3 regions of the Serratia sp. TSA_130.1 genome follow, and region 3 is predicted to be linked to each of the others. Evidence: predicted binding sites of a transcription regulator. Region 3 holds the regulator's gene; each other region holds the start of a gene.
What was found. The regulator LexA, encoded in region 3, represses DNA repair genes until DNA is damaged. The targets are predictions, from matches to a motif close to TNCTGTATGTACATACAGNA.
Positions count from the first base shown of each region.

Region 1: a site for LexA is predicted at 2,762-2,781, ahead of sulA (SOS-induced cell division inhibitor SulA). Genes of this name have one in related genera too.
Region 2: a site for LexA is predicted at 6,117-6,136, ahead of recA (recombinase RecA). Genes of this name have one in related genera too.

Region 1 is NZ_JBQZFS010000002.1:276,776-288,081, forward strand. It holds gene yccS (YccS family putative transporter) at 1-1,897, shown strand, start outside; gene ACUTQY_RS08115 (TfoX/Sxy family DNA transformation protein) at 1,902-2,558, opposite strand; gene sulA (SOS-induced cell division inhibitor SulA) at 2,802-3,308, shown strand; gene ompA (porin OmpA) at 3,665-4,747, shown strand; gene matP (macrodomain Ter protein MatP) at 4,849-5,307, opposite strand; gene ACUTQY_RS08135 (AAA family ATPase) at 5,518-7,266, shown strand; gene fabA (bifunctional 3-hydroxydecanoyl-ACP dehydratase/trans-2-decenoyl-ACP isomerase) at 7,335-7,853, shown strand; gene ACUTQY_RS08145 (winged helix-turn-helix transcriptional regulator) at 8,299-8,826, shown strand; gene fabF (beta-ketoacyl-ACP synthase II) at 8,823-10,100, shown strand; gene rmf (ribosome modulation factor) at 10,165-10,335, opposite strand; gene pqiC (membrane integrity-associated transporter subunit PqiC) at 10,606-11,166, opposite strand; gene pqiB (intermembrane transport protein PqiB) at 11,163-11,306, opposite strand, start outside.
Region 2 is NZ_JBQZFS010000011.1:69,405-78,667, reverse strand. It holds gene ACUTQY_RS24280 (hypothetical protein) at 43-210, opposite strand; gene ACUTQY_RS24275 (YgdI/YgdR family lipoprotein) at 479-703, opposite strand; gene ACUTQY_RS24270 (YrzE family protein) at 782-1,816, opposite strand; gene ACUTQY_RS24265 (DUF421 domain-containing protein) at 1,972-2,628, opposite strand; gene katE (catalase HPII) at 2,694-4,946, opposite strand; partial or broken gene ACUTQY_RS24255 (Rpn family recombination-promoting nuclease/putative transposase) at 5,391-5,739, shown strand; gene recA (recombinase RecA) at 6,182-7,291, shown strand; gene umuD (translesion error-prone DNA polymerase V autoproteolytic subunit) at 7,291-7,671, shown strand; gene umuC (translesion error-prone DNA polymerase V subunit UmuC) at 7,724-8,998, shown strand.
Region 3 is NZ_JBQZFS010000010.1:31,590-42,895, reverse strand. It holds gene ACUTQY_RS23665 (MFS transporter) at 1-89, opposite strand, end outside; gene ubiC (chorismate lyase) at 482-997, shown strand; gene ubiA (4-hydroxybenzoate octaprenyltransferase) at 1,015-1,887, shown strand; gene plsB (glycerol-3-phosphate 1-O-acyltransferase PlsB) at 1,954-4,419, opposite strand; gene ACUTQY_RS23645 (diacylglycerol kinase) at 4,568-4,936, shown strand; gene lexA (transcriptional repressor LexA) at 5,039-5,647, shown strand; gene dinF (MATE family efflux transporter DinF) at 5,751-7,088, shown strand; gene ACUTQY_RS23630 (CsbD family protein) at 7,404-7,613, shown strand; gene zur (zinc uptake transcriptional repressor Zur) at 7,716-8,228, opposite strand; gene ACUTQY_RS23620 (hypothetical protein) at 8,351-8,626, shown strand; gene ACUTQY_RS23615 (acyltransferase family protein) at 8,797-9,807, opposite strand; gene ACUTQY_RS23610 (RNA polymerase sigma factor) at 10,319-10,864, opposite strand; gene ACUTQY_RS23605 (tetratricopeptide repeat protein) at 10,883-11,306, opposite strand, start outside.

The DNA of each region.
Region 1 (11,306 bases), on a different contig from region 3:
CGCCTCGATTGAGCTGCTGTTTCCCTACCCTTGGTTGTTCGCGCTTGGCTTAACCACCTCGACCTGCGGTTTTATCCTGCTGGGCGCCTTGGGGCAACGTTACGCCACCATCGCCTTCGGTGCGCTGCTGATCGCGGTTTACACCATGCTCGGCACTTCCATGTACGATGCCTGGTATCAGCAACCGCTGCTGCTGGTGATCGGTGCATTGTGGTACAACTTGCTGACGCTGGCGGGCCACCTGCTGTTCCCGATCCGGCCGCTGCAAGAAAACCTGGCGCGCTGTTACGATCAACTGGCCAACTATCTGGATGCCAAGGCCAATCTGTTCGATCCCGACGCCGAACGCGCCGCCGACCTGCCATGGATGGATGTCGCGATGGCCAACAGCGCGTTGGTCGCGTTACTCAACCAGACCAAAGCCTCGCTGCTGACGCGCCTGAAAGGCGATCGCGGCCAGCGCGGCACCCGCCGCACCTTGCACTACTATTTTGTCGCGCAGGATATCCACGAACGCGCCAGCTCTTCCCACGTTCAGTACCACGCGCTCAGCCGGCAATTCCGTCACAGCGATATTTTATTCCGCTTCCAGCGTTTGCTGAGCATGCAGGCGCGCGCCTGCCGCCAGCTGGCACAATCGATCCTGCTGCGGCAAAAATACCAGCACAACCCGCGTTTTGAGCCGGCTTTCAGCCGCATTCAGGAGGCCTTGGCACGCATCGCCGAAACCCAGGGCAATAGCGAACAGACCAAGGCGCTGGCGCATCTGCTGAAAAACCTGCATGCGATAGATGCGCAGTTGGCCAATATCGAGTCCGAGCAAACGCTGGCGAGCGGACAAGCGGAAGAGAACAGCCTGGCCGACGATCGCTTGACCGGTTGGAGCGACATCCGGCTGCGCATCAGCCGCCATTTAACGCCGCAGTCGGCCCTGTTCCGCCATGCGATCCGCATGTCGGCGGTGCTGTGCGTCGGTTACGCCTTTATCCAGTTCACCGGTATGCAGCACGGTTACTGGATCCTGCTGACCAGCCTGTTCGTCTGCCAACCGAACTACAACGCCACCCGCCGGCGCCTGGCACTGCGCATCATCGGCACTCTGGCAGGTATCCTGATCGGCCTGCCAATCCTCTATTTCGTGCCTTCCGTAGAAGGACAACTGGTGTTGATCGTCATCACCGGCGTCCTGTTCTTCGCTTTCCGCACCGTGCAATATGCCCACGCGACGATGTTCATCACGCTGCTGGTGTTGCTGTGCTTCAACCTGTTGGGTGAAGGATTCGAAGTGGCCGCCCCGCGCGTTTACGATACCTTGCTGGGCTGCGCCATCGCCTGGGCGGCCGTCAGCTTCATCTGGCCAGACTGGAAGTTCCGCCAACTGCCGGCGGTGGTGGATAAAACGCTGAATGCCAACTGCCGCTATCTGGACGCCATTTTGGTGCAATATCATCAAGGTAAGGATAACGGCCTCGCTTACCGCATCGCACGACGAGATGCCCATAACAGCGATGCGGAACTGGCTTCGGTCATCTCCAACATGTCAGCCGATCCCAAGGCCGACAAAGCGCTGCAGGAAGCCGCCTTCCGCTTGCTCTGTCTGAACCACACGCTCCTGAGCTATATCTCCGCATTGGGGGCGCACCGCGAGCGGCTGAACACCCCGGCCACGCTCGATCTGCTCAATGACGCCGTGTGTTACGTGGACGGCGCCCTGCATCAGGAAGAACGGAACAGCCAGCGCATTGCGCAGGCGTTGGAACAGCTGGCGGAGCGCATCAGCAAAGCCGTTCCGGAACCTGAAAGCAAAGAACAATTGGTCTTGCAGCAGGTGGGATTGGTGCTCGAGCTGCTGCCGGAGCTCACCGCGCTGCATGCCCAAATCAATAAGGCAGCCTAACTATTCAGGGCCCGATCGATGGGCCCTGAATAACTGGCTCATGCCCATGGCGGCGCATCGCCATCGTATGATCGAACCAACGCACTAGCTCGCTGCGTAATTCGGCCGGCAACGCCGCCTGATGATAACCGGCTATCGCCCCGCCCAGCGACAGCAGCACTCGTAGCCCCAAATTAGTCTGCTGTTTCAATAAACGGAGATAGCTGCGTTTGGCGCCATGCAGCCGTAGGTCATAAGCGTTGCGAATGCCCGCTCGCCACAGCAGACGTTCCATATTGACGTCAATATTCGGCAATGCCTTCAGTCGGCCGTGATCGCCAGCCTTAAGCCGCTGCTCCCGGCGCGCCTCCCTGACAGCCTGCCAGGCCAGCCCCACCAGCTCGTTGCGTTCCCGCCACAGCGACTCGTCAACCCAGTAATAGCGCAAGGTAATGGGCACACCGCGTTTGGAATAGACCATATTGACCATTCCGCGGGCGCGAAAGGCGGGTTCCATGCTTGCCGTAGCCCGCAAATACAGCTCCCCCTCCGCTATCACCGCAAACATGACGCCCTCAGCCAGCAGACCGTAACCGCCGAACTGCGACCGAGTCGTGATGGCCCCCAATGCCGCAAAGCAATTTTTAGCCTGCGCGATTCTTCTCGTCGACATCCTTTTCATAGCGTTCCTCCTTTTTAGGTTCTGGCCTTTAGGTTCTGGCCGTATTATTTCTCTCATCAATGAAAAAAGTAACGTGAACAACTAATTAGAAAAATACGCACTATCCGCCCGCCTGCCAATCACAAAAACCATCGGTACAAAAAATGATCGCAATTATGCGAGCCGCTACGAAAATTTGGGTTGATCTTATCCTAAATCAGGGATACTGTATAAACATACAGTAACACGACGGGCGGGAACTTTATGCGTACTCAATCACTCTACCAACCTCATTTCGGCCATGGCTCTTATACAACGCGCAATGTTGCGAAGAACACGGATGTCGGCAAAGAGAATGGCTTGATCAGTGAACTTGTTTACAACGAGCGCCAGCCCGCAGTGGCTCAATTGCTGTTGCCCCTGCTGCAGCAACTGGGCAAGCAGTCTCGCTGGCTTCTGTGGCTCACGCCGCAGCAAAAATTAAGCAAACAGTGGCTGCAGCAATCCGGCCTGCCGGTGGATAAAGTGGTGCAATTGAGCCAGATCAGCCCGGTGAATACGGTTGAGGCAATGGAAAAAGCGCTGCAAACGGGGAATTACAGCGTGGTTCTCGGCTGGTTGCCCGAGCTAACAGAGGAGGATCGTCTAAAATTAAGACGAGCGGCAGAATTGGGTAACGCATACGGGTTTATCATGCGTCCACAACGTGACATTAGCCCGACTCACGGACAGTGTTCTACCCTAAAAATTCACTCTTCTTTGTATCATTAAGTAAATTTAGGATTTTTCCCATCATTTTCGCACCCCGTAAAGGGAACCTTTGCGGGATAAGGCAAAAAGCTAGTCCGGCCGCGGTTCGGCAAGGAAAAACGCCCTGTTGATCGCCGCTTTTTTGAGCGGAGAATGTTAGCAAATATGTACGATTCTGCGTTTTTTTTTAGAGCCTTATCACATCACACTTGTAACTTTCGCGCCACGTTGTAGACTTTACATCGCCAAGGTTGCTCTATAACGTCAGAAAAACTGGCGAGTAACAAACGAGGGCTTAAACCTTGGCGAAGGAATTTAACCAAGGGCTTAAACAGCTTTAAAGCTCATTGCCTATTTGGATGATAACGAGGCGCAAAATGAAAAAGACAGCTATCGCATTAGCAGTGGCACTGGCAGGTTTCGCTACCGTAGCGCAAGCCGCTCCAAAAGATAACACCTGGTACACCGGTGCTAAACTGGGCTGGTCCCAGTACCACGACACTGGTTTCTACGGTAACGGTTACCAGAACGGTATCGGCAATGGCCCAACCCATAAAGATCAGCTGGGTGCAGGCGCGTTCCTGGGCTACCAGGCAAACCAATACCTGGGCTTCGAACTGGGCTATGACTGGCTGGGCCGCATGCCTTACAAAGGCAGCGTGAACAACGGTGCTTTCAAAGCGCAGGGCGTTCAACTGGCCGCTAAACTGAGCTACCCAATTGCTGACGATCTGGACATCTACACTCGTCTGGGTGGTATGGTATGGCGCGCAGACTCCAAAGCGAACTACGGCCGTACTGGTCAGCGTCTGAGCGACCACGACACCGGCGTTTCTCCGCTGGCTGCTGTGGGTGTTGAATACGCACTGACCAAAAACTGGGCTACTCGCCTGGACTACCAGTTCGTAAGCAACATCGGTGACGCAGGTACCGTTGGCGCGCGTCCAGACAACACCATGCTGAGCCTGGGCGTTTCTTACCGCTTCGGTCAGGATGACGTAGTTGCTCCAGTTGCTCCAGCTCCAGCTCCGGCTCCAGTTGTTGAAACCAAGCGTTTCACTCTGAAGTCTGACGTGCTGTTCAACTTCAACAAGTCTACTCTGAAAGCAGAAGGCCAGCAGGCTCTGGATCAGCTGTACACCCAGCTGAGCTCCATGGATCCTAAAGACGGTTCCGTAGTGGTTCTGGGTTACACCGACGCCGTTGGTTCTGACCAGTACAACCAGAAACTGTCTGAAAAACGCGCACAGAGCGTTGTTGACTACCTGGTCTCCAAAGGCATCCCGTCAGACAAAATCTCTGCACGTGGTATGGGTGAAGCAGAGCCAGTTACTGGCAACACCTGTGGCTACAAATCTGGCCGCGCTACCAAAGCTCAGATCGCTTGCCTGGCACCAGATCGTCGCGTAGAGATCGAAGTTAAAGGTATCAAAGACGTTGTAACTCAGCCTCAGGGCTAAGTTTACTCGCCTAATAAAAAACCCCGCAATGCGGGGTTTTTTTTCGTCCTGTTTTTGTCAGAGCATTCAAGGCCTGGTGCAACGAAGGCGCTCTGCCCCGTTTATTTAGGTTCTTTGCCGAGAATCGCCTTCAGGTCTTCTTTCAACGACGACATCTGATTCGCATACTTCTCTTTGCGCTCAGCATCTTCGATAAGCTGCACGACGGTTTCCGACAGCGTCACGCCGCGACGACGCGCCAGGGCAGCCAAACGTTGCCAAACCAAAAACTCCAGATCGATAGATTTTTTACGCGTATGCTGGTGTTCTGCGTTAAAATGACGTTTGCGGCGGGCGCGGATCGTTTGTTTCATCCGGTTATCCAGATCCGGATTCATATGAGCGGCAATCCATGCAAGTACCTTTACCGGCTCATTTTCCAGCTTCAGCAGCTCGTTAACCGCTTCCTGAGCAGCGCTGTTTTCAATGTAGCGGGTAATGAGTTCCCCTTCCCGGTGCTTCTTCACCAGGTACTTCCATTTCCAACCGCTCTCCAGATTTTCCAGTTGCTGATATTTCATCTTGAGCTCTTCAGTGACCGCGTAACTTCAAATAAGCATAACAGCTTTACGCCGAATTTCCCCGGCAATTAAGCCGTCTTTTAGACTGTTTTTTGCACAGTCATCGCGCGATGTCAAACTCCCTGATGCCAACTGGCACTCCACATGTATCAAGCTGCCGTTATTCTTGTATAATCGCCCTTTCCCTTTTTAACGATTGCATCTAACACTTTGACCAATAACCGACTTGAATGGCAATCTTTATTGCCGGACGTAACGCCTTATCAGGCGATATTTGATACCGCCGCTCAGTTGGCACCCGTGCCCTTTTCCGCCATTCAGCCTCGGCTGGAAAATGCCCTGACGCTATTTTGTCACCCCCAATCGCCACCGCGATTCATGCTGTTGAAAGCGCAAGAAACGCGAGAATACCTGGAACTGATCGCTAACGCCGTCAAACCGCTGCTGCCGCAAAACACGGCATGCCTCGGCAGCCACTATGTCATTCAGGATGGCAAGGTCAGCGTAGAGCCTGCCAGCCATGGCGATGAACCTTTCGCTGCCGGCGGTGCTTGCGTGTTCCAAGAGTGGATTGAACCGGAGCAGCTGTTTGGTTGCGTGCGGATCCACAATGGCGACATCACTCTGCAGCCCGGCCTGGTGCACCAGGCCAACGGCGGTATTCTGATCCTGTCAGCCCGGGCGCTGCTGGCCCAGCCGTTGCTATGGCTGCGGTTGAAGCAAATGATCGGCCAGCGTCAGTTCCATTGGGTTTCGCCTGACGAAACCCGCCCGCTGCCGGTCGCCATTCCGTCGATGCCGCTGGACCTGCGGCTGATTGTGGTCGGCGACCGCCACGGCCTGGCCGATTTCCACGATATCGAGCCAGAACTGAGTGAACAAGCGGTCTATGGCGAATATGAAGACGATCTGCAACTGACTGAAGTTGATGATATGGCGCAGTGGTGCGGCTACGTCAACGGTGTGATCGCCGAGCGGCAGTTACCGATGTTGGCGGCCGATGCCTGGCTGCCGCTGATCGTTCAGGCGGTGCGTTATAGTGGCGATCAGGGCATCCTGCCACTCTCGCCGGTTTGGCTTGGGCAGCAGTTGTCCGAAGCGGCACTATATGCCGAAGAAGACCGCATTACGGCCAAAGCGTTTGAAGCGGCATTGAATGCCCGCGAATGGCGTGAAAGCTATCTCGCCGAGCGTATGCAGGATGAGATCGAACTGGGTCAGATCCTGATCGAGACCGAGGGTGAAGTGGTTGGGCAAATCAACGGCCTGTCAGTCCTGGATTATCCCGGCCACCCACGCAGCTTCGGCGAACCGTCGCGCATCAGTTGCGTTGTGCATCTCGGCGACGGCGAATTTACCGACGTCGAACGCAAGGCCGAGCTAGGCGGCAACCTGCACGCTAAAGGTATGATGATCATGCAAGCGTTCGTGATCGCCGAACTGGACCTGGATCAGCAGCTGCCCTTCTCCGCCTCGATCGTCTTTGAACAATCTTACGGTGAAGTGGACGGCGACAGCGCCTCGCTGGCTGAACTGTGCGCCCTGATCAGCGCCCTGTCACAGCAGCCGATCACACAACAGATCGCCGTCACCGGCTCCGTTGACCAATTCGGCAACGTACAGCCGATAGGGGGCGTTAACGAAAAGGTCGAAGGTTTCTTCGAGGTTTGTTTACGCCGCGGCCTGACGGGCAAACAGGGCGTCATACTGCCCGTGACCAACGTGCGCCACCTGTGCCTGCGTCAGGATGTCGTTGACGCAGTGCGCGAGGGACAATTCCACCTGTGGGCGGTAGAGAGCGCGGCGGAAGCCTTGCCTTTGCTCACCGGTTGCCTCTACTCTGACGAACAACAGCCGAATTTGTTGGCGGCCATTCAGGAACGGATTGCGCAGGTGAGCCTGCAGGAACGCCGTCGTCCATGGCCGCTACGCTGGCTCAACTGGTTCAACCACGGCTGATCGGACTTGTTCAGCGTACACGTGTTAGCTAACCTGCGTCCTTCATTAAAATAAGGCTTACTGAGAACATGGTAGATAAACGCGATTCCTATACGAAAGAAGACCTCGAAGCATCCGGCCGCGGCGAGCTGTTCGGCGCCGGTGGCCCGCCGTTGCCGGCGGGTAACATGTTGATGATGGACCGCGTGGTCAAAATGACCGAAGACGGCGGGACTCACAACAAAGGTTATGTGGAAGCGGAGCTGGATATTAATCCGGACCTATGGTTCTTCGGTTGCCACTTTATCGGCGATCCGGTCATGCCGGGCTGCCTGGGCCTGGATGCGATGTGGCAGCTGGTCGGTTTCTACCTCGGTTGGCTCGGTGGCGAAGGCAAAGGCCGCGCGCTGGGCGTCGGTGAAGTCAAGTTCACCGGCCAGGTGCTGCCGACCGCGAAAAAGGTAACCTATCGTATTAACTTCAAACGCGTCATCACCCGCAAGCTGATCATGGGCGTCGCCGATGGCGAAGTGCTGGTTGACGGTGAAGTGATCTATACCGCCACCGATCTGAAAGTGGGCCTGTTCAAAGATACCACCGCGTTCTAATCACGCTGACGAGAAGGCGGCCACTGCCTTCTCTCTAACGTTCTTCGCATGCCGTCATGTTCGACGTGATGGCATTTCTTTCTCTTATCCTTTCCCGGCCTTTCAAAGACTCCCGCCCCTCTTTTTAACCGCCGTTAGCATCATCTTATTATTCAGTTCTCATCAAAGAGGGTTAGGGCCGATAGCGAAGATGCGCTGTTGGGCGATATGAAAACGTTGGGTGCTCCTTATTTCATCGCCCGACACCGAAATGTCTTCCGCCACCGCTCTCTGCCCTATGCTTACCCGAAGCGGCCAAAGCAACAGGCAGCCTGAAAGGCGGCCTCCCTCAATACCCGCATCAGTGCGATAGCGGTTTTTTTGCATCCGGTTATTCTCTTGCCCCTCAAGATCCTCTAACATGACTAGCATGGTAACTACAATTATTGTACTTAGTGAGGAAGGTATGCAAAAAACCCGCTTTAGCGACGCGCCTTGCCCCGTAGCGCGTGCATTGGATCGCGTGGGGGAATGGTGGAGCATCCTGATCCTTCGCGATGCTTTTCAGGGGCTGTCCCGGTTCGACGAATTCCAACAAAGTCTGGGGATGTCACCCACGCTACTGGCGCGTCGCCTGAAGGATTTGGTGGCCCACGGCATTCTGTATAAAGAACGTTATCAAACGCGGCCGGTGCGCTATCACTACCTGCTTACTGAGCGCGGCAACGATTTTCTCCCGGTGTTGGCGGCGCTCTCACAATGGGGCAACAATCATCTGACCGACGGGGACGTCAGCGCCCTGTTGGTCGACGGACGCAACGATCGGCCGATCCAAGTCCAGTTGGTCAATCGTGATACCCAACAGCCGGTGCCGCCGCAGTTCATTACGCTGGCGCCAGGGCCGGCGGCAAGCGACGGCATACATCAACGCGCCGAACTGATGCGGCAGCGGCGCCTCGCCGACTTACCCGAATTTACCAAGGAGCCATCATGAGCAATCGTCGTATCGTCATTACCGGCATGGGCGCCGTTTCACCGCTAGGGTGCGGTGTTGAAGCCATCTGGCAACGTTTGTTAAAAGGAGAATCCGGCATTCGAGCGTTGCCTGACGAGATCGTTGCAGATTTACCGGTCAAGGTCGGAGGACAGGTCCCGGCGCTGGCGCAGGATGCTGAAGCGGGCTTCAACCCCGACGCCTCCGTCGCCCCCAAGGACCAAAAGAAAATGGACCGCTTTATCCTGTTTGCTATGGCGGCGGCGGACGAAGCCATTCGTCAGGCCGGCTGGATAGCCGATACGGACGAAAAACAAGAGCGCACAGCCACCGTCATTGCCTCGGGTATTGGCGGTTTCCCGGCGATTGCCCAGGCGGTGCGCACAACCGACAGCCGCGGCGCCAAGCGGCTGTCGCCGTTCACCATCCCCTCATTCCTGGTCAATCTGGCGGCCGGCCACGTTTCAATCAAACACCACTTCAAGGGGCCGATTGGCGCGCCGGTCACCGCCTGTGCCGCCGGCGTGCAAGCCATTGGCGACGCAGTGCGTATGATCCGCAATGATGAAGCCGATATCGCCGTGTGCGGCGGTACCGAAGCCGCTATAGATACCGTCAGCCTGGGCGGGTTCGCCGCCGCGCGCGCCATGTCCACCGCTCCAGCCGAATTGGCGCAACAGGCCTCTCGGCCCTTCGACAGCGCCCGGGACGGATTTGTCATGGGGGAAGGCGCCGGCATGCTGGTCATTGAAACGCTGGAACACGCGCTGGCGCGCGGCGCCACCCCGCTCGCGGAAATCGTCGGCTATGGCACCAGCGCCGACGCCTACCATATGACATCCGGCGCTGAAGACGGCAACGGCGCCTATCGGGCGATGAAAATCGCGTTGAAGCAGGCGAACGTCGTTCCCGAGGAGGTACAGCATTTAAATGCGCACGCGACGTCGACACCCGTAGGGGATTTGGGCGAAATCAACGCCATCAAACACCTGTTTGGCACGGCCGGGACTGTCGCCGTGACCTCAACAAAATCAGCGACGGGGCACCTGCTGGGCGCCGCCGGCGGGCTGGAAACCATCTTTACCGCCTTGGCTCTGCGCGATCAGATAGCCCCTGCCACGCTAAATCTGGATAACCCCGACCCGGCGGCGGCAGGTTTGCATCTGGTCGCGAAACAGGCAGAATCGATGAACATGACCTACGCCTTATCAAACGGCTTCGGCTTTGGCGGCGTGAATGCGAGTATTTTGTTGAAACGCTGGCGGGATGAATAAGCGCCTGAAACAAAAACCTCCGCCAGGGGGCGGAGGTTATTCCTTTTATTTGACAGGGAGCCGCTTAAGCGGTCACAGCCCTGTCTTCCATGGCTTCTCGCCAACCTCCCAGCCATTGAGACCGGGCGTCCACTGATGATTGGTAGGGACAATGTTCCCTGGAACGCCCTAAAATACCTGCCTGATACCCTCTCGAATGCGCCCTTTCCAGACGATCGCGTTTCTGTCTCTTCATGCCTCGTTTCCCTCATTTTGGTCTGGTGGAAAGAAAACAATGGCTGCTTTTTGCGCAGCCACGAGTAATCAATAGCGCTAAAAGAAGAGAAGATCAATGCGCAAAATTCACGCCAATGTCATATTTGTGAGCTACGCCCGAGGAAAATGCTAAGTGGCTGATCTGCAGAGGAAGGAGTTAACCAATTGAAATTAAATATAAATCCCTGCCAGCGAGAAAAAACGACTTTTCACGCCGACAGGGATTAGACGATTTTAGACCAAATTATGACTAAATGCCGCCCATCTGTGCTGCGATAGCCTGGGCTTCCTGCTGCCACCCCTGCGCCAGAGTGCGCACCAGGGCATCATAGCCGTCTTCACCCTGTTTCAGCTCCAGGCTGAAAGGCCTTTTGATCAAACGCCCCTGGCGGTTCAGCACCCACTCGCCGCGAATGATCGCTTTCCCGTCAAAGCGGCCGTGGAAGCCGCTGATGGTCACGTTCAGCACATCCTGATCGCTGCTCATCGGCTGCGAAGAGACCACCCACCCCGGCAGCGCGCTGCTCAGGTTGGTGACCAGCGTTTGCTGCAGCTGCTGATCGAGCGGGCTGGCCCACAGGTTGTTCTGGGCTATCACATACTGCACGTCGTTGGTCTGATACACCACGCCGCTCTGCGCCAGATAATCCGCCACGCTCACGTGCTCCAGCCACAGCTGGCGCGTGGAGGCGGCGCTGCTGCCGACCACGGCCGGCGCGCCCAGCGCCGGCAACTGATAGTAAGTCTTCTGTGGCGAACTGCTGCAGGCGCTGAGCAACAGCGCCAGGGCTACCGGGATCCATTTCATCATTTCGTGGCCTTCTTCGGCTGAGGGTCATTGCTGCCGGCGGCTTCAAACACCAGCGCGTTGCTCTTCTCATTCAGGGTGCGCAACACCGGTTGCAGCTCACGCAAGACCTGATCGAGGCGCTGCATGTCGCCCACCATCTT
Region 2 (9,263 bases), on a different contig from region 3:
GAGATCGACTTTCCAGAGTTTGCACGAACCATATTAACCTCATCATTTTTCAATTACAGCAGGATCTGAGCTATATCCAGAAGCCTTTTCAGCATCCCTTACCTGCTCCCGCAAAGATTTATTAGGGGTTTCAGGGCAACCTACAAGACTGAACGTAAAAATAAACATCAGCGTAAATCGTAAAATTGCCAGGCTGTATTTATCCACCATGCTTTCCTTAATTGATTAAAAGCATAAAACACGCTCCAAACCTATTCCATTAAAATAAATCACATCTTTTTATATGAAAAGCACCACTATCAAACACAAGTGGTTTCTTAGACTGCATCTTGATTGTTGGGTGGTAGGTGTAACATTATAATAACTATAGATACCAATTAGTTCTGTTGATTAATGAAGACCCTTGTGACAAGGGTCTTCATTTAAAATAACACTGTTACTTAACTAGTTGATTCTTACTTCTATCCTCTTAACTTCATTATGGGATCTCTGAAATTTCTTTCACTTCAGACTGGTTAATTTGCTGTTTGACGCCATTAGCATCGGTGTAGCCTACCAAGCCTGCGCTGGTTTGGGCCGGTTTAACTTTACTGACTATAGTACGGCCGTCATGTGTATAGATGGCATAACTTGAACGTGTGCATCCCGATAGGGCCATGATGGAAAAAATGACGGTCGCAGCGTACATTAGCGATTTTCTCATAAGTCTCTCCTTAACTGCACGAACATAGCTAAAATTGCACTCAATCTGATTAGGTCTCTTGGTAACGCTAAACCAGCCTCAGCTTCGAATATGACGGGCATTCGTCTTTACGCCCCACAATCCGGCCAACGCACTGATGATTGCACCAAGAAGCAAGGCAAAGAATGACCACAGAGCCGCACGCGCCAATGCATCTGCAGCCGCAGCAGCCTGCTCACGGGCTTCCTGTTTAAGCTCGGCATACTTTTGCTTCGCCTCATTAATTTTCGCTTCAGCTTCATCGAGACGTTGCTTAACGATTTGAGCTGTTTTTTCTTTAGTATCGATCAAGTTAGTGACTGTTTTATCAACCTCTGCAGGAGTCATGTCGGTGTTTTCACTCAGCGCTTTTTTCAATGAGTCCTGGTTGACATCCTGAGTAATTGCATCCGCACGCTTTTTCAGCTTACTAATCAGTTTCTGTATGATAGCGTCATTGCTATCAGGCTGGTTGAAGAAAGCCTTAATCGCATCACTCAAATCCGCTTTAGCACCATCAAGCTGCTGCTGCATAAATTCTGGCTGCAACGAAGGTATATCGCTCTTTTTCAATGCTGCTACCACATCCGATTTTAGGTTTTCCGGCTCAAGTTTTGTGTCGATGTCCAGCTGGTCAAAGAGATTTTTTCCCACATTTGCCACTCCGGAAGCACCGTTTCCAAGCGCAGAGCCTGCACCTGAAAGCAGGCTACCTGAGGTAGAAGCTATGGCGCCGAGCGCATTACCAGTCATCTTAACGGCTGAGCCAACCAACAAGGTTCCCAGAACTGCAGCAACAATGAGCGCTGTAGCCCACACCAGGAAGCCATGAATGAGACCATCATTTGCTGCCAGACGACCGGCGACGAAAGCGCCGATGGCAAGACTGACAATAATCGAGATTGCAGACCAGACGGCAACGGTGGTTCCCGCTCCATTTACCGGATCGTCTGAAGCCGGGTCAACAATGGAAAGCCCAAGACTTGTACCCAGCGTTGACAACAGTAATGACACGGCCAATACAGTGATCACACCGCCTATTACGCTACCCCATGATATTTTTTTTTCAACAACCATCCCATTTTCCATTTTCATTTACGATCCTTTTCATGTTGTTAACATTGTGTTAAGTTTGCTGAAAGAGATGCCACAGTCTCAATCGAGCAATAACAAACATAGCAATAATAATCAGTTATGCCAAATCTACGGAGGAAAATTATTACTTTAAATGCTATAACAATGAATAGTACTTAAAGAGAGAATTTAACCTCGCCGTTATTTAATATAAAACTTAATTTTCCATTCCAAAATTCCGCAAGAAAAACCGCGTGAGGATCTATACCAGCGTCCTTTAATTTACAGGCAAGCCATGCTTCATCTTTCTCTATCGAACTGAGTTCAGCAATCCTGGCCTTACCATCTTTCATTACGATAACTGAAGGCATCTTGGCGCCATCGCATACAACCGTTATTTGACCATTTGGCTCTATCTGCGCATAAGTGACTTCCTGGAAGGATGGGATCCCTTGCGCATGAAGTTGAGAGGAGACATTCAATATATCAATTTTATTTCTTTTACTCGAAATGGCATCAATAAGAAAGCGACCCTCTTTGATGATCGGTATTGGCTGACCTATAGTAACAGTGCGAAAAAAGTGTATGCGCTTACTTAATGCATTCAATAACGAGATGAGAAATACGCCGATAAAGAGTACCAGTACATATTGATGCATAGGTATTGAATCGCTATAGATCACACCACCAATAATTCCACCCAGCACGAAATTGCCGATGAAGTCTACGGGGGTCATCTGGGAAAGCTGAGTTTTACCCGATAGATTTAGATGAGTAATTACAATAACAAAACCTATCATAAACTTAACAAGTGTATAACCATAGTATTCCATAACGACAATCCTGTTGATCCTCATTGGTAGGGCTCCCTTAAATGAGAGCCCAAGTTAGTACTACTTTAGCCAGCAATTTCCTGTGCTACGCTTTCTCTGGACCAAATACGATGTCCTTTCATAGCATTACAAAATGCCTCAGCCAAATCCGCAGCCTTATCCCCCACGATAATACCTTCATCTGGTTTGGGCAACGGCAATGCATCATATAGCTTAAACGCTTTGCCTTGCAGCCCTATCGCTTTCAGATGTTTAAATGCTTGGATCACGTAATGTTTGGCGTTGCCGTTTTTCATCAAGGAGTCAATGCTGCCTTCTCCTTCCGGTATGATAACGGCATCCACCATCACAGATGGATTGCCTTCTATGGTACCGTCGACCTCTATTTCATTACCTTGCAGAGAAGTTATTCTACCTAAGTGCGGAGCAAAAACCTTTCCATGAATACCATGTTTTTTAAGGGTTTTCATAATATTATCAATAGATTCCCCACAAACACCATCGGCAGCAAGAATAGCCACTTGGCGTGATTTGAGTATCTGATGATGCCCATCGTACATACTTAATGAACGATCTTTAGATATCCCGTTGACGGGGCCAGGTAATGGATGCTTCAATTGTTCTTGGCTCAATCTTATCCCAAGATTATCTGCGACAGATTGGGCCAACTGGTGATCAATATAGGTAAGCTGATCAACCACACGTTCACGTATCCAAGGGCGCATAACCTTACCCAATTCGAAACTGAACCCTCCGACAATATGATTTTGTTCCACTTTGGTTTGGCTTAGCCAAAATAGACGTGGCTGAGAATAGAAGTCAACAAAAGTGCTACTCCTTCTGCGGGTCTTTTCACCATTTATTGGTTGCGGGTAGGTTGCAAACCCGCCCTTTGCCGGGGGGGTTTCTCTTGGCCAATTGTTATTTATAGAGTTAGGCTCGTAATTGGCTGTTCCAGAAATGCTCATACGATGCATCCCATCACGCTGATGGTTGTGGAAAGGACAAATTGGTTTATTAATAGGAAGTTCGTGGAAATTTACTCCTCCCAATCGGCTGATTTGGGTATCAATGTAAGAGAAGAGTCGCCCCTGAAGTAGTGGGTCATCAGAGAAGTCTATACCTGGAACGATGTTACCAGGACAGAATGCTACCTGTTCGGTTTCACTAAAGTAATTGTCCGGATTGCGATTCAATACCATTTTTCCAACGAGATGAACGGGAACCAAAGACTCTGGGATCAACTTAGTTGGATCAAGTATATCAAAATCGAATTTATATTCATCTTCCTCTGGAATTATCTGCAACCCGAGTTCATATTCAGGATAGTCACCCGCTTCAATGGACTCCCACAACTCACGGCGATGAAAATCTGGATCGCGGCCTGTCAGCAATTGAGCTTCATCCCATATTAGAGAGGAGACGCCGTATACAGGCTTCCAATGGAAACGTATAAAGTGGCATTGGCCTTCAGCATTGATCATTTTATAGGTATGGATGCCGAATCCCTCCATCATACGGTAGCTACGGGGAATGCCGCGATCTGACATTGCCCACATAACATTATGCAGTGTCTCTGGCTGCAGTGAGATATAATCCCAAAAAGTATCATGCGCGCTTTGACCCTGCGGTATTTCATTATGAGGCTCTGGCTTCACCGCATGGACAAAGTCCGGGAACTTAATCGCATCCTGAATGAAAAATACGGGCGTATTATTACCTACGAGATCAAAATTGCCTTCTTTAGTATAGAATTTTGTTGCCCAGCCTCGAATATCTCTTACCGTATCAGCAGAGCCTCGGGAGCCCTGGACGGTAGAAAAACGCACAAAGACAGGTGTTTTAACACTGGGATCCTGAAGGAATTCGGCAGTGGTATAGGAGGCTAGCGATTCATAGACCTGAAAATAACCATGTGCACCCGCACCTCGTGCGTGGACTACCCTTTCGGGAATGCGCTCATGATCAAAATGTGTGATCTTTTCTCGCAGAATAAAGTCTTCAAGCAAGGTTGAACCGCGAGTTCCTGACTTTAGTGAATTCTGATTATCGGAAATCTTCACGCCCTGATTCGTGCGCAGCGACTCTCCCTGAGGATCAGACCGAAATTTATCTAACTGTTTGAGCTTCTCGTTTCTATTCTTAGGTGTCTTATCAGAACCCGGCATCATGGGTTCCGCTCCCGGGGGACTTATACTCGTAAGGGGTTTAATTACCTTCTCGACGGGTGCAGTATCTTCATAGTGTGGTTCAACTGTAGAGATTGTCTTATCATTACTTCCGTTAGAAGTAAAATCAGTTTTGTTTTTCTTCATCACAAAAACCTCCATTCAAATAAAAACAATTAGTTAGGATAAGCCAAGCATTAACCACACCTACAGCATAGTTAATACATTATGGACTTGGTAGTTTTTTACGCATCATACAACGCAACGAAAGCAAAAAATTAACGTAAAATTAACATTAATTTAAAAGGTTTTATTTTTAAATATTCTACGGAGGTTATGGTCAGAGCTTAAGGTTTCAGAAATAAGGTGGCGTTACGCAAAAATGCCGCATCATATATTCCATAAATCGAGATCTATTGACTTAAGTAAAAATTGCAGGCAGGTAAAGAGAGGCTTTTAGAAGATTGGCGTAGCAGGCGCGCATATCAGTTATAACCTTAATGGCCAACCGATTGAATTGTTAGTATCAAAAGTATCGAACCATATATTGGTGCTAAATAGTGAGCTGCTGACCGAATGTGCGGCAACTGCCCCATGAAAAAAAATCCTTCGCCCCATGATGCCACTTTCCGGCAATTTCTGACGCAACCTGAGATACCCCGCGACTTCATGGACATCCATCTGCCGGCCATAAATCGCTGCCACTGGTCATCCCGGTACTTTCTATACCGGCAAATGCAGCCCATACCCGTACCCGACCAACTGGCTGCGGGAGTTTGATGATCCGACGCTGGCCGGGAAACTGTACACCGGCGATTTTCCGCTGGTTGATGTGACGGTCATTCCCGACGAAGAGATTATGGGCCACCGCAGCATGTCCGCCCTGACCCTGCGGCAGAAACATATCCGTCAGCGCGATCTGCGCCAGCATCTTGACTACCTCTTTCGCTCCTGCAGCGGCAAGCTGGCCGCTCAGTCCGTCCTGTTCCGGCTCACCTACGCCTCTGAAACCCTGAAAGACCAGGGCTGGGACAATTATCTGCTGGACGCGAAAGAGTGGAAGTCCGGCGTCGTGCCGGTACCGTCACAGCATAACGGATTCTACGTCGTAAAAGCGGCGCTGAATACCGCTTTTGCCCAGGACGGTCCCATATCCGCCCCCGGTGCCGCGCCACTCACAATCAGGACGTTATCCACAAATTTGGGGGATAACCTGTGCGCATCGTCGGTAAAAATATTCACCTCAAAATGAGGGGCTTGTGCCCGTCGCGCGGTTGACCTCGCCATCATCCCTTGTCTTTCCTCGTCGGTTTTATATTATACTGGTTATGCATACAGTATTATTATAATAACGCATTCGATTTCCGACCAGAGGAGAACATAAAATGAGCAACGCATCACGCACTCGCACACCGCAGGACACGGCCGGCACGCAGGAAAGTCGCGCCAAAGCGCTGCAAAGCGCCATCACCGCCATCGAGAAAGCGTTCGGCAAGGGCGCCATCATGCGCCTGGGCGATAATCACGGCATGGCCGTCGAACGTATCCCGACCGGCTCGCTCGGTCTCGACATCGCGCTCGGTGGCGGCCTGCCGGTCGGCCGCATCACCGAAATCTACGGCCCCGAGTCGTCCGGCAAGACCACCGTCGCCCTGTCGGTCATTGCCTGTGCCCAGCGCGCCGGGCTGCAGTGCGCTTTTATCGATGCCGAGCACGCGCTCGATCCGCGTTACGCGCAGCAGCTGGGCGTCGATATCGGCGAACTCCTCATCTCCCAGCCCGACACCGGCGAGCAGGCGCTGGAAATCTGTGACGCGCTGGTGCGCTCCGGCGCCGTCGGCGTGGTGGTGGTCGATTCCGTCGCCGCCCTGGTGCCGAAAAACGAGCTGGAAGGCGAGATCGGCGACGCCCAGATGGGTCTCCAGGCCCGCATGATGAGCCAGGCGATGCGCAAGCTGAAGGGCAGCATCAACACCACCCGCACGGTGGTGATCTTCATCAACCAGTTGCGCATGAAGATCGGCGTGATGTTCGGCAACCCTGAAACCACCGCCGGCGGCAACGCCCTCAAGTTCTATGCCTCGGTGCGTCTCGACGTGCGCGGCGCCGGCAACGTCAAGGAAGGGGAGACCATCATCGGGCGGGATACCAAGGTGAAGGTGGTCAAGAACAAGGTCTCGCCGCCGTTCCGCCAGGCGCAGTTCCGGCTGCTGTTCGGCGTCGGCATCTTCCGCGAGGGCGAAGTGCTGGATCTGGCCGTCGACGCCAAATATATCCTCAAGACCGGCGCCTGGTACGAGTATCAGGGGGAGAAAATCGGGCAGGGGCGCGAGAAGGCCGCCGGCTGGCTGCGCGACCGTCCCGACGTGGTGGCCACATTGACCACGCAGCTGCGCACGCACTACCTGCAGGCGGCGCAGCCGGCCGCGGCTTCAGCCGACGCGGACACGCCCCCAGATGACGATGCCTGGCAGAGCGTGCCGGAGGCCGTGTGATGCCGGTTCGCCTCTATGACGCCGGCGTGCCCTGCGGGTTTCCGTCGCCGGCGCAGGACTACCTCGAGCAGCGCCTGTCGCTGGACGACATCTGCATCCGTCACCCGGAGAGCACCTACCTGGTGCGCGCCGAGGGGCAGTCGATGCAGGACGCCGGTATCCTCGACGGCGACCTGCTGGTCGTGGAGTGTTTCTACCGGGCGCAGCACGGCGACATCGTCATCGCCACCGTCGACGGCGAGTTCACCTGCAAGCGCCTGCAGCTGCTGCCCCGGCCGATGCTGTTGCCGGCCAATCCGGCCTTTGCGCCCATCCCCCTCGGTGACGACATCGAGACCGTGATCTTCGGCGTGGTGCGCCACGCCATTCACACGCTGTAATCCGGCCCGGTTATCGCCACCTGCACATTCCGCAAAGCCCGGAGACCCCGCCATGTTTGCCCTGGTTGACGTCAACAGTTTCTACGCCTCCTGCGAAACCGTCTTTCGCCCCGATCTGCGCGGCCGGCCGGTGGTGGTGCTGTCCAATAATGACGGCTGCGTCGTCGCGCGCAGCCGCGAGGCGAAAGCCTGCGGCATCAAGATGGGGGAGCCCTGGTTCAAAATCGCCCGGGACGCCGAGCGGCAGGGCGTAGTGGCGTTTTCGTCGAATTATGCCTACTACGCCGACATGTCGCATCGGGTGATGGCCATCCTTGGCCATCTGACGCCGCGACTGGAAGTATATTCAATCGATGAATGTTTCTGCGATCTGACCGGTATCCCGGCCGCGCAGCTGGAATCGCTCGGTCGGCGGCTGCGTGAAGAGGTGCGGCGCCGCACCCACCTGACGGTCGGCGTCGGGATCGCGCCGACCAAGACGCTGGCCAAACTGGCCAACTACGCCGCCAAGACCTGGCACAAGACCGGCGGTGTGGTCGACCTGAGCGCGCCGGCGCGTCAGCGTCGCCTGATGGCGCACGTGCCGGTAGAGGAAGTGTGGGGCGTTGGCCGGCGGATTGCCCGCCGGCTGGCAACGATGGGCATAACCACTGCGCTGCAGCTGGCCGACATGCCGGCGGCCGCGGCGCGCCGTCAGTTCTCGGTGGTACTCGAGCGCACGGTGCGCGAGCTCAACGGCATCGCCTGCCTGGGCCTGGAGGAATTTGCGGCGCCGAAGGAGCAAATCGTCTGCTCTCGCTCGTTCGGCGACAAGCCCACCGAGCTGGACAGCGTCAGCCAGGCGGTCTGCGCACATGCCGAGCGCGCGGCACAAAAGCTGCGTGGCGAGCGGCAGTTCTGCCGGCACATCTCGGTGTTCGTGGCCACCAGTCCGTTCGCCGCCGGCGAGACCTATTACGGCAACCAGGCCACCACAAGACTGGCGACGCCCACCCAGGACAGTCGTGACATCATTCAGGCCGCCCAGCGGGCACTCGAACGGATCTTCATCGCCGGCCACCGCTATCACCGCTGCGGCGTGATGCTGGGCGATTTCACCAGCGAACGCGTGGCGCAGTTCGGCCTGTTTGACGACGCACCACCGCGCAAAAACAGCGATCGGCTGATGCAGCTGCTCGACAGCCTCAATCAGGACGGCAGGGCGCCGGTGTGGTTTGCCGGGCAGGGTATTCCCGATCGCGCCGATGGCTGGAAGATGAAACGGCAGCGGCTGTCGCCGGCCTGGACCACGCGGCTGAACGATGTGCCTGTCGTGCAACTGAAATAACGCGCGATTTCACTGCAACACGTAGTTGGGGTTCCGGCGTGCAACCCCTAGTTCAATGAGAAAAACGTGAAAAGCTGTTAATGATATTGATTATCACTTTCATTGGAATACTCCCCCTGTAATGCTACCATCATAGGGTCATATCACTTTGAAAAGGACAAGCCGGATGCAAACAAGAGCTGTGTTGGCAACTTAAAAACACTACCGTTTACAGTGTGAAAGGAATGGCCACTGCAACCAATGCGCTCAAAAGTTGGACTAGACA
Region 3 (11,306 bases):
TGGCTGCGCCCCTCTTTGGTCGCCAGGCGTTCATCGGCCGCCAGCGCGGCGTCGGCGGTCTGTGAAGGGGCAAGCGTTGTTTCGCTCATGGCAGTGCTATCCTCTTTTGTTCTGCGCCTGGAGGGGCGCGGTTAAAGATGGTTTCCCTGGTGCCGGCAACAAAGGTGTGCCGACAAATCATGTCGGACGCATGGCGATTCAACGCTGCTGTATCAGGGTATCTACGCGCGTAGATAACACAACGCGAGGAAGCTGAAACTTTGCGGGCGATCACAGAATCGTCAGCGCGCCGGGAAATGAAGATAGAGAATGCGGATGGCAAAAAGATGACAGAACCCCGGTTTTTCCGGCCGATAGGCCTGCCGTTTTCGCCACGAATCAGCCTGCCGCTTTCGCATTTCTGCGCTACAATGGGGGCCTGTTAACAGTTTGTATCGTCTGGCGCGCCGTACCGGCTGCGGTTCAGGCGAGGAGTAAAGCAATGTCTGGCATCAGGGATTCCATCCTGCCGCCGCTGGAGTGGTTATCCGAACAGGATCCTCCGGCGCCCGCCGCCGTCAGCGACTGGCTGATGGAGTTAGGCTCCATGACCCGCCGATTTGAACGCCATTGCGCCCAGGTGCGCGTTGAACCGCAGCGCGAATGCTTCGTCACGCGCGAGGCGCTGGGCGACGAGGCGAACCACCTGCCCGACAGCCCGCGCTACTGGCTGCGCGAAGTGGTGCTGCTGGGCGACGACCAGCCCTGGCTGCTGGGGCGCACGGTGATCCCGGAACATACGCTGACCGGCCCCGATCAGGCGTTGGTGGATCTGGGGACGCTGCCGCTCGGGCGCTATCTGTTCAGCAGCGGCGATCTGACCCGCGACTATATCCATATCGGCCGGCAGGACGCGCTGTGGGCGCGTCGTTCACGGCTGCGGCTGGCGGGCAAGCCGCTGCTGCTGACCGAACTGTTTTTACCGGCTTCGCCGCTGTATTCAGCGGTTCCCGCATAAGAGAGGAGAGCAAGACGTTGGAGGGAAGCGTGACTCAAAGTAAATGGCGGGCTTACAGCCATTTGATGCGCATTGATAAACCGATCGGCACGCTGTTGCTGCTGTGGCCGACGCTGTGGGCGCTGTGGCTGGCCGGGAAAGGCGTGCCGCCGCTGTCGATTCTGGTGGTGTTCGTGCTCGGCGTGTTCCTGATGCGCGCCGCCGGCTGCGTGGTGAATGATTACGCAGATCGCGCGGTGGACGGCTACGTAAAGCGCACCGCCGGGCGGCCGATGCCGAGCGGCCGGGTGAGCGCGAAAGAGGCCAAGGTGCTGTTCGTGGTGCTGGTGCTGATCTCGTTCTGCCTGGTGTTGACGCTGAATGCGATGACCATCTGGCTGTCGCTGGCGGCGCTGGCGCTGGCCTGGGTATATCCTTTTATGAAGCGGGTGACCAACCTGCCGCAGTTCGTGCTGGGCGCCGCGTTCGGCTGGGGCATTCCGATGGGCTATGCGGCGGTCAGCGAATCGCTGCCGCTCAGCTGCTGGCTGCTGCTGCTGGCGAACATCTGCTGGACGGTGGCCTATGACACGCTGTATGCGATGGTCGATCGCGACGATGATCTGAAAATAGGCATCAAGTCCACCGCTATCCTGTTCGGGCGTTATGACAAGCTGATCGTCGGGCTGTTGCAGTTCGCGACGCTGCTGCTGCTGGTGTGGGTCGGTTATCTGGCGCAGCTCGGCGGGGCGTTTTACTGGTCGCTGTTGCTGGCGGGCGCGCTGTTCATTCACCAGCAGAAGCAGATCGCCGGGCGCGAGCGCGAGGCCTGTTTCAAGGCCTTCCTGCAGAACAATTATGTCGGGCTGGTGGTGTTTATCGGCATCGCGCTCAGCTATCTGCCGGCGTAACGGTTTCCTGCAGCAAGAAAAAAGGCACCCCTCGGGGTGCCTTTTGTGTTTCCGCGCCGGGCGAAATCACTCGTCTTTCTCTTCTTGCGCATTGGTTTGCGGCAGAGCGTTGGTCTCTTCCGGCATGTTGACGCTTTCGATGGTCAGCTTGATTTCCGGCGTGATCAGATCGCTCAGCATGTTGTACACCTCGAGGGTGTGCTCGCGGATCGCATCGCCGCTGTCGTTGATGTAGCCTTCTTCGCGCAGCGTCGCCACCAGGGTGGAGAATACCGCCTTGTCGAAGAACTCCGGCGCGTTGATGCCGTGCAGCACCGACAGACGCTGTGCCATGATGCGGCTCTCTTTCTCCAGCGCGCCGCGGTTGATGCTCGGGTTGGCGCTGAGGATCGACATAGTGATGGCGTAGCGTTGCAGGGTTTCGCGCACCCCGGCGGCCAGCAGCTGCAGCGGGCGAATGCGCGCCGGGTTCAGCACCAGCTCGTCGCCTTTGTCGCAGATCAGCTGTTGGCGGATCAGCTCGTCGATCATCGGCCGCAGCACGTCCGGCAGCTGCTCCTTGTCGTTATGCAGGAACAGCTCGGCTTTCAGCATCGGGTAAATCATGCCAATCTGGCGCAGCAGTTCGGCGCGCGATACCCGGCGATGATGCATGACGATGCTGGCGATCAGCGACGGCAACACCAGCAGGTGGTGGATGTTGTTGCGGTAATAGGTCATCAGCACCGCCTGCTCGCGCGGCAGAATGATGATGTCGCCGATGTTGTCCTTTTCCACCTCGAACTTGTTCATGTTCAGCGCGTGATCCAGCAGCTCGTCCGGCGTCTGCGTCGGTACGGTGACGTCATGCGCGTAAGGCGCGTTGCGCATCAGCTGCAGGTAGCACTCGAGCTGCTCGAGCAATTGTTCGCGGGTCAGCGAACGCTGGCGCGAGGCCAGCAGCGCGGTGGAACACAGGTTCATGGCGTTGGCCGCGGCGGCATTGTTGATGCGCACCATGATCTGGCCGGCGAGATCGTTGACCGTCGGCGTCAACCAGCTTGGGCGCTGAGCTTCGATCGGATCGATCGACTCGCGCCACTGCGGCACGTGCTGGTTGAGGTAAGCGGTCAACGGCAGCGGTTCGCCGAAGTTGACGTAACCCTGGCCCAGATTGCGCAGTTTGCGCAGGCCGCGCAGCATCTGCAACAGGCTCTCTTTTTCCTTGGTGGCGCCGCGCAGCTCTTTGGCGTAGGTGCCCACTTCCATCACATGCTCGTAGCCGATGTAGATCGGCACCAGCGTGATCGGACGGGCGCCGCCGCGCAGCATCGCCTGGATGGTCATCGACAGGGTGCCGGTTTTCGGTTCCAGCAGACGCCCGGTGCGGGAGCGGCCGCCTTCCACGAAGTATTCCACCGAGTAACCGCGGGTGAACAGCTCGCCGAGGTATTCGCGGAACACCGTCGAGTAAAGCTTGTTGCCCTTGAAGGTGCGGCGGATGAAGAACGCGCCCAGGCGACGGAAGATCGGGCCGGCCGGCCAGAAGTTGAGGTTGATGCCCGCGGCGATGTGCGGCGGCACCAGGCCCTGGTGATACAGCACGTAGGACAGCAGCAGATAGTCCATGTGGCTGCGGTGGCAGGGCACGTAGACGATCTCGTGGCCGTCCTGCGCCAGCTGGCGCACGCGCTCGGCGTTGGTGACGTTGATGCCCTGATACAGCCGGTTCCAGGTCCAGCTCAGCACGCGATCGGACAGACGCACGGTTTCGTAGGAGAAGTCGGCGGCGATCTCTTCCATCAACGCGATGGCGTTCTGCTGGGCCTTCTCGTGCGAGATCTTCTTGCTGCGCGCTTCGTCCTCGACCGCTTTTTCGATCGCTTTGGACGCCAACAGCTTGTTGAACAGATCCTGACGGGCCGGCAGGCTTGGGCCTACAGCGGCCAGGCGTTGACGCGAGAAGTGCATGCGCGCCACGCGCGCCAGTTTCTGCGCGATGGTTTTATCCGTGCCGTGTTCGGTGGCCATGCGGCGCAGCGAAACGGTGTTGGAGAAGCGCACGAAGCTGTCGCGGCCGAGCCACAGCACGGCGAAGAATTTTTGCACGCCGTTCAACAGACGCAGGTGCGGCGTGCCGTGGCCTTCGCGGCCCGGCGAGCGGCCGAACATGACCGAAACCGGCAGCATCTGAATGTCGAGATCCGGATTGCTGCGATGCAGATCCAGGTAGTCGTGGAACAGCTTTACCGACTCTTCTTTCGGGGTGTAGTAGCGGAACACGCGCGGGCCGTCGTGAATGAACACGTAGCTCGGCAGCACAGTGCCGTCGATCTCCAGCGCGTTGAGCGGATCGGGCAGATCCTGCGCCAGGCACTGGGTGCGCAGCGTCAGCAAATCCGCCTTGGAATTGTAAGGTAAAACATACAAAATCGGCCGTGAGGGATCCAACCCTAGCTCGGTAACCGGATCTGAAGGGATGACCTTACTTCTTACCAACAATTTAAGTGGTAAATTCAATATTTTATAATAAATTTTACGCCAACCTGACATAACAACGTGAAGCCTCTTGTTAGCAATGCGCCGCAAGCATACCAGAAACCGGGTAGCAGATCTGTGGTGTTCGAAAACCGAGAGCCGTCAGCGCGGACTGTTCTAGACTCTTTTTATTATGACCGACCTCTGAGAAAGGCACGAAAACATGGCAAACCAAGCAACCGGATTGACCCGCATCATCAAGGCCGCCGGCTATTCTTATAAAGGGCTTTCCGCCGCCTGGCAACACGAGGCGGCGTTCCGCCAGGAACTGGTGGTGACCCTCCTGGCTATCATACTGGCTGTCTGGCTGGACGTGGGTGCGATAGCGCGCATTTTATTGATCGGATCGGTGGCGCTGGTGATGATCGTCGAGATCCTGAACAGCGCGATCGAGGCGGTGGTGGATCGCATCGGCAGCGAACACCATGAGCTGTCCGGGCGGGCCAAGGACATGGGATCGGCGGCGGTGTCGCTGGCGATCGTACTCGCGCTGTTCGTTTGGGGCACGGTCTTGTGGCAGCATTTTGGCTGATGCAAAGCGCCTACTGACTGATTTTTATTTATTCTTCGGTTCCCAATCCGCGCTTACCTGTATATACTCACAGCAAGACTGTATAAACAAACAGGGGGCGGAATGAAAGCACTAACTACCAGACAGCAAGAGGTCTACGATCTGATTCGCGATCATATTTCGCAAACGGGCATGCCGCCGACGCGTGCCGAGATCGCGATGCGTCTGGGGTTCCGTTCGCCTAACGCCGCCGAAGAGCACCTGAAGGCGCTGGCACGCAAAGGCGTGATCGAAATCGTCTCCGGCGCGTCGCGCGGTATCCGCCTGCTGATGGAAGAAGAAGAAGGGCTGCCGCTGATCGGCCGCGTCGCCGCCGGCGAGCCGCTGCTGGCGCAGCAGCACATCGAAGGGCACTACCAGGTGGATCCATCCCTGTTCAAACCGAGCGCCGATTTCCTGTTGCGGGTGAACGGCATGTCGATGCGCGACATCGGCATTCTGGACGGCGATCTGCTGGCGGTGCACAAAACACAAGACGTGCGCAACGGCCAGGTCGTGGTCGCGCGCATCGAAGACGAAGTGACGGTCAAACGCTTGAAAAAGCACGGCAACGTGGTTGAACTGCTGCCGGAGAACAACGAATTCCAACCGATCGTGGTCGATCTGCGCCAGCAGAATTTCACGATCGAAGGGCTGGCGGTCGGCGTGATCCGCAACGGCGACTGGATTTAATCGCCGCGCCATTACCGCCGCTCCCTGTATCAATCGCCCCTGTTTTGGGGCGTTTTTGTTTCTGACTTCGCCCTTCGTCACTCTGTCACAGGAACATCCCATCATGCGCCTGATTTCCGCCTTCACCAGCGACACCGATAAAGCCCTGTGGCGCCTCGCCCTGCCGATGATTTTCTCCAATATCACCGTGCCGCTGCTCGGGCTGGTGGACACCGCGGTGATCGGCCACCTCGACAGCCCGATCTATTTGGGAGGCGTGGCGATCGGCGCGGTGGCGACCAGCTTCCTGTTCATGCTGCTGCTGTTCCTGCGCATGAGCACCACCGGCCTCGCGGCGCAGGCGCTGGGAGCGAAGAACCCGCAGGCGCTGGCGCGCGCCTTTATGCAACCGCTGCTGCTGGCGTTGTTGGCCGGGGGGGCGATCGTCCTGTTGCGCTACCCGCTGATCGAACTGGCGCTGCGGATCGTCGGCGGCGATGGCGCGGTGCTGGAGCAGGCGCGGCGTTTTCTTGAGATCCGCTGGTTGAGCGCGCCAGCGGCGCTGGCCAACCTGGTGCTGCTGGGCTGGCTGCTCGGCGTGCAGTACGTGCGTGCGCCGGTGATCCTGCTGATCGTCGGCAACCTGCTGAACATCGTGCTGGATATTTGGCTGGTGATGGGCCTGGGTTGGAACGTGCGAGGGGCGGCGGCGGCCACCGCCATCGCCGAATATGCCACGCTATTGCTCGGCCTGTGGCTGGCGTGGCGGGTGATGCGTCTGCGTGGTATTACCCTGGCGATGTTGCGTCAGGCCTGGCGTGGCGATCTGCGTCGCCTGCTGGCGCTCAATCGCGACATCATGTTGCGTTCATTGCTGCTGCAGCTGTGCTTTGCGTCGCTGACCATTTTCGGCGCTCGCCTGGGGAGCGATGTGGTGGCGGTTAACGCGGTGTTGATGAACCTGCTGACGTTTACCGCCTATGCGCTCGACGGCTTCGCTTATGCGGTGGAGGCCCATTCCGGCCACGCCTACGGCGCCCGGGACGGCAGCCAACTGCGTAAGGTGTGGCACGCGGCCTGCAGGCAGGCGGGGCTGGTCGCGTTGGCCTTCGGCCTGGCGTATGCCGTTACCGGCCAGCAGATCGTGGCGGCGTTGACCTCCCTACCGGAGCTGCGCGCGTTGGCCGCCCACTATTTACCGTGGCAGGTCATTTTGCCGCTGGTCGGGGTGTGGTGCTATTTGCTGGATGGCATGTTTATCGGCGCCACGCGCGGCGCTGAGATGCGTAACAGCATGGCGGTGGCCGCGGCAGGGTACGGTCTGACGCTGTTCAGTGTGCCGCTGCTTGGCAATCACGGGCTCTGGCTGGCGCTGGCGGTGTTTCTGACGTTGCGTGGCGTGGCATTGGGCTGGATTTGGCACCGTCACCAGGTGCGCGGCAGCTGGTTTACTGCACATTAAACCGGACGTTTTGTTGGGTTAATGGTTAGTTTTTCTTATGATTTTGGTCATGTTTGCTTACATGTTTTCAGCCTTGATCTGTTCGCGTTAGTTCGTTGTTTGTTAGCGTTTTTTGTTTTTATTTTGTTTGTTAATGGTTTTTTATTCTGTGTTTTGGCTTTTTTATTTCCATGTTTAACTAGAATGAATCATGTGGCTGGTAAATGAAGGGGAGCGGTGCTTCTTAAGGTGAAGGAAGCATCGGCCAGAAAAATTTCTGGTTAACCCCGACCGGCAACAGGGATCACTGATTCACCACAGGTTAACGGAGAGACTATGAATAAAGATCAAGCCGACGGTAACTGGAAGCAGCTGAAAGGCAAAGTGAAAGAGAAATGGGGCAAGCTGACCGATGACGATCTGACGGTCATCGAAGGGAAACGCGAACAGCTGGTCGGCAAAATTCAGGAGCGCTACGGTTACCAGAAAGAGGCGGCCGAAAAAGAGGTGAAGGCCTGGGAAGATCACACCAAACACCGCTGGTAACACGCAGGGCCGCCACTGACGGCGGCCGGCAACAGCGCAGGCCGGCGTCGCTCCATCCTCTGGCGCCCCGGCCGCAGGTACAGGGAAGTACCTGACTTCGTCTTACTTCTTCTTGATGGCGATGCTGTGATCGTGTTCGGCGCAGTCATGCTTGCTGTCACAAGCTTCAACTTCAACGCAACCGGCGCACAGACCGTGCGCTTCCACCACGCTGTGCCGCAGTGCAAATCCGGCTTCCTGTGCCAGCTTCTGCAGCGTTTCCTCCACGCCTTCGGTGGTGCGTTCGGTCACCTGGCCGCAGCGGTCGCAGATAAACAGCGCGGACGTATGCATCGGCTGTTCGAAATGGTGGCACAGCACGTAGCTGTTGGCCGATTCCACTCTATGGATAAACCCTTGCTCCAGCAGAAAATCCAGCGCGCGGTATACCGTCGGCGGCTTGGCCTGCGGTTCGGCGACGCGCAGCAGATCGAGCAGGTCATATGCGCTGATTGCACCGGGTTGCTGAGTCATCAGACGCAGCACTTCCAGCCGTTGCGGCGTCAATCGCACATTGCGTTGCTGGCAGAGGCGTTCAGCCTGCGCCAGCAGCTTTTCCTGGGTGGTTGAGTTCATCGCAAATATCCCGGTACGTAAAAAAGCCGATTTTACCATGATTACGGCGAATCGCCGAGAGTTGCCCCCTTTTCCCCTGATGATAGCGCAGGGAAAGGCGCGCCGATCGCGCTAAAAGAGAGATGCGTCACAACTTTTCCCCGCCGTCGGGCGGCAAATCAACGTTGCCGTTTTTAGCGCTGGAGAGCGGGGGACGAGAGCGGTATAACGCCTTTCACCCGCGTGATGAGCAGGAGCCCTGTGTGATGACGGAAAGAGAGAAGCTGTTAAGCGGCCTGGAGTACAACAGCCGCGATGAAGAACTGATCGGGATGTATCGTAAGGTCTATAAAGGGGGGATTATGGGGGGAAGGGGGCACATGGCAAAAATAATATTGTCTGTAACAATATTATTTTAAATCGTGTAATGATGAGTGATTTAATAGTAATCTTATTAGATTTTACTGCTTTGCGCTATCCTTGATGCTATATATTTTATTGAGTTTCATGGTTTTTTATTTGATGAGACGTTTTTTTATAATTTTGATAGCCACTTTTATTAAGTGGCCATTAATTATTTATGTTCCAATTAACGATGTATTCTTTTTTCTATTTTTTCATACAGCAATATACCTAAAATGGCAGATGCAAGTATTGTGATAAAGCCGGAAATTAGGCATATCCATATATTGGAAGTGCTTTTAGATACCATTCCGTAAGCTAACACTATGAATGAGTGACTCAAGTATATAGTATATGATGCATCACCAATCTTTAAGAGGGTTTTACTATCTTGATTAATCGGTAAGATAAAAATCAGTATCAATACGCTTAATAGGTAGTCTAGGATTACAGGTTTGTCAATGTAGGTCGCTATTAGTATCAATATGGTTGTAATTATCCACAGGGTATGATTATTCACTCCTGCCAGAACTTTTGTTATAACATGTTGGTTTTTCTCTAGTAATATCCCCAGTACGAAAAGTAAAAGTAACCAATTTGAGAAAAATAAATTCAATTCTGCCGCAGGGAATATATTAAGGTGTGAAAGCATTACTAATGCTGAAAAAAATACAAGTAATAAAATCGGCATTAATTTCTTGCTTGTTCCTAACATTATGAAAAATGCAAATGTTATATAAAATAGCATTTCATATCTTAATGTCCATGCTTGTGTCAAAACTGGTGGTGTTATTTTATCTTCCGTTATTCCATATGGTATGAGAAGATATGAAAATAATATTTGTGAGACACTATAGTGATGGGAGCGCATTGCCAGGCCTAAACCCCATAATGCAAGAAATACTGAAAGATATACCCAATATAAAGGATATATCCTCTTTACTCTTTTTTGTATGAAAACTTTAGCATATGAAACATCAAAGGTTTTGTTTTTTGTCGTATAGGACATTATATAGCCACTGATAGCAAAGAAAACATATACGCCAATGTTACCCATATTAACTGTTTTCTTAAGCATTGTATCAATAAAGTCAATGCCTGTAGACTGATAGAGCGAGAATTGCGTTACAGTATGGTCTATGACGACAAGCATAGCTGCTATCGCTCTAGCGTACTGTAATGATTCTAATTTTTTCATAATTACCTTTTTGAATGATTATGGTATTTAGTTATTTTCACTTTTTAATTTAGAAAACTAAAAATATTGCCCTGAACACCTTGGTTAAACTTCGTTATGAAGTAAGCTTCATTATTAAGGTCTCCTTGGTTTGGCGGTATTTATACCTGAGGGCTAGTAAATTATGGTATGCTCGATAATTATTATTTCAATGGACAATGTAGTATTGATATCTTTATTTTAAACATGATTATTGTAATTTCCTTATTTTTACTTTTTCAGTAATCATATATTTTATGTTGGTAAATAGCAGATATCATAAGAGAATAAATATGCGGTTTCCACGATTTTCCTTTTTTTAGGAACATCCTTATATTTCCTTATGACGTTAATAAAAACATAGTATCAGAGTATTTACAATGGTAAAAGGTAATCGATTCTAAAGCGTTGCTACCTCTAGTTTATTTGGGCAAAGCTCAATAACCCCCTCTGGGGCAGCCATGCCGGGTTATCCGCTCGTTGGAATAGGGCGTTATCGACGAGCAGGAGGCAAGGGGGCGGGATGGCGCTCTTTGCGGTGCGGGCCGGCGTTTGCCAACGGGCGGTCATCGGCCAATGCCAGACGTGCGGTCGCCAAACGGCTCATGACGGTGCCGATCGGCACCGCCAGCACTTTTGCGGCTTCCCGGTAAGACAGCCCTTCGACATACACCAGAAACAGCGCGTTGCGCTGGGCCGTCGGCAGCCGGCTGACGCGCCGCATCACTTCATGGAGCCAGACCGGCTGTTCGCCGTTGTCCGCATCGCCCAGCTCTTCCGCCGCCATGCAGCCTTGCCCCTGGCGAAGATGTTGGGCGCGAATTTCATTGAGCCAAATAGAGTGCAAGATGGAAAACAGCCAGCGATCCAGGTGTGAACCGGGGGTGAATTGCGCGGCGCGCTCCAGCGCACGCAGGCAGGTAGCCTGCACCAGATCGTCGGCGACATCCCGCCGGTGCGAGAGCACCAGCGCATAGCGCCACAGGCGGGAGAGATAGTGGCCGAGTTCATCGCGTATCGCATCGCCGCTGATAGTCACCTCCGCAGGCGCGTCGGATCAAGATTCCGGGTGGCGGTCGATGGCCGCCGCCAAATCGCGGTACTCCTCGCACCCGGTGCCGCACAGCGACTGGATCACCTGCAGCTGTTGGCGAGCCAGATCGGGCCGGCCTTTCAGCATATAGGCTTCCCCCAGGTACTCGCGCACTTTGGGGTATTTCGGATCGAGGGCTACTGATTTTAAATAATAGCCGATCCCTTCATCGGTGCGGCCAAGCTTGCGCGTGGCGTAGCCACGATAGTTCAGCGCAACGGCGGTGTTGGGATTTTTCAACGTATTGAGCATATCGAGCGCTTCCTGATAACGGCCGCTTTTCGCCAGTGCATAGGCGTAGTTAGTGCGGTCGGCGTCGTCGACCTTGCCGCTTTTATCTACCATGCAGGTCTGAGTTTTGCTGTCGTAGACCTGGCCTTTCGGACAG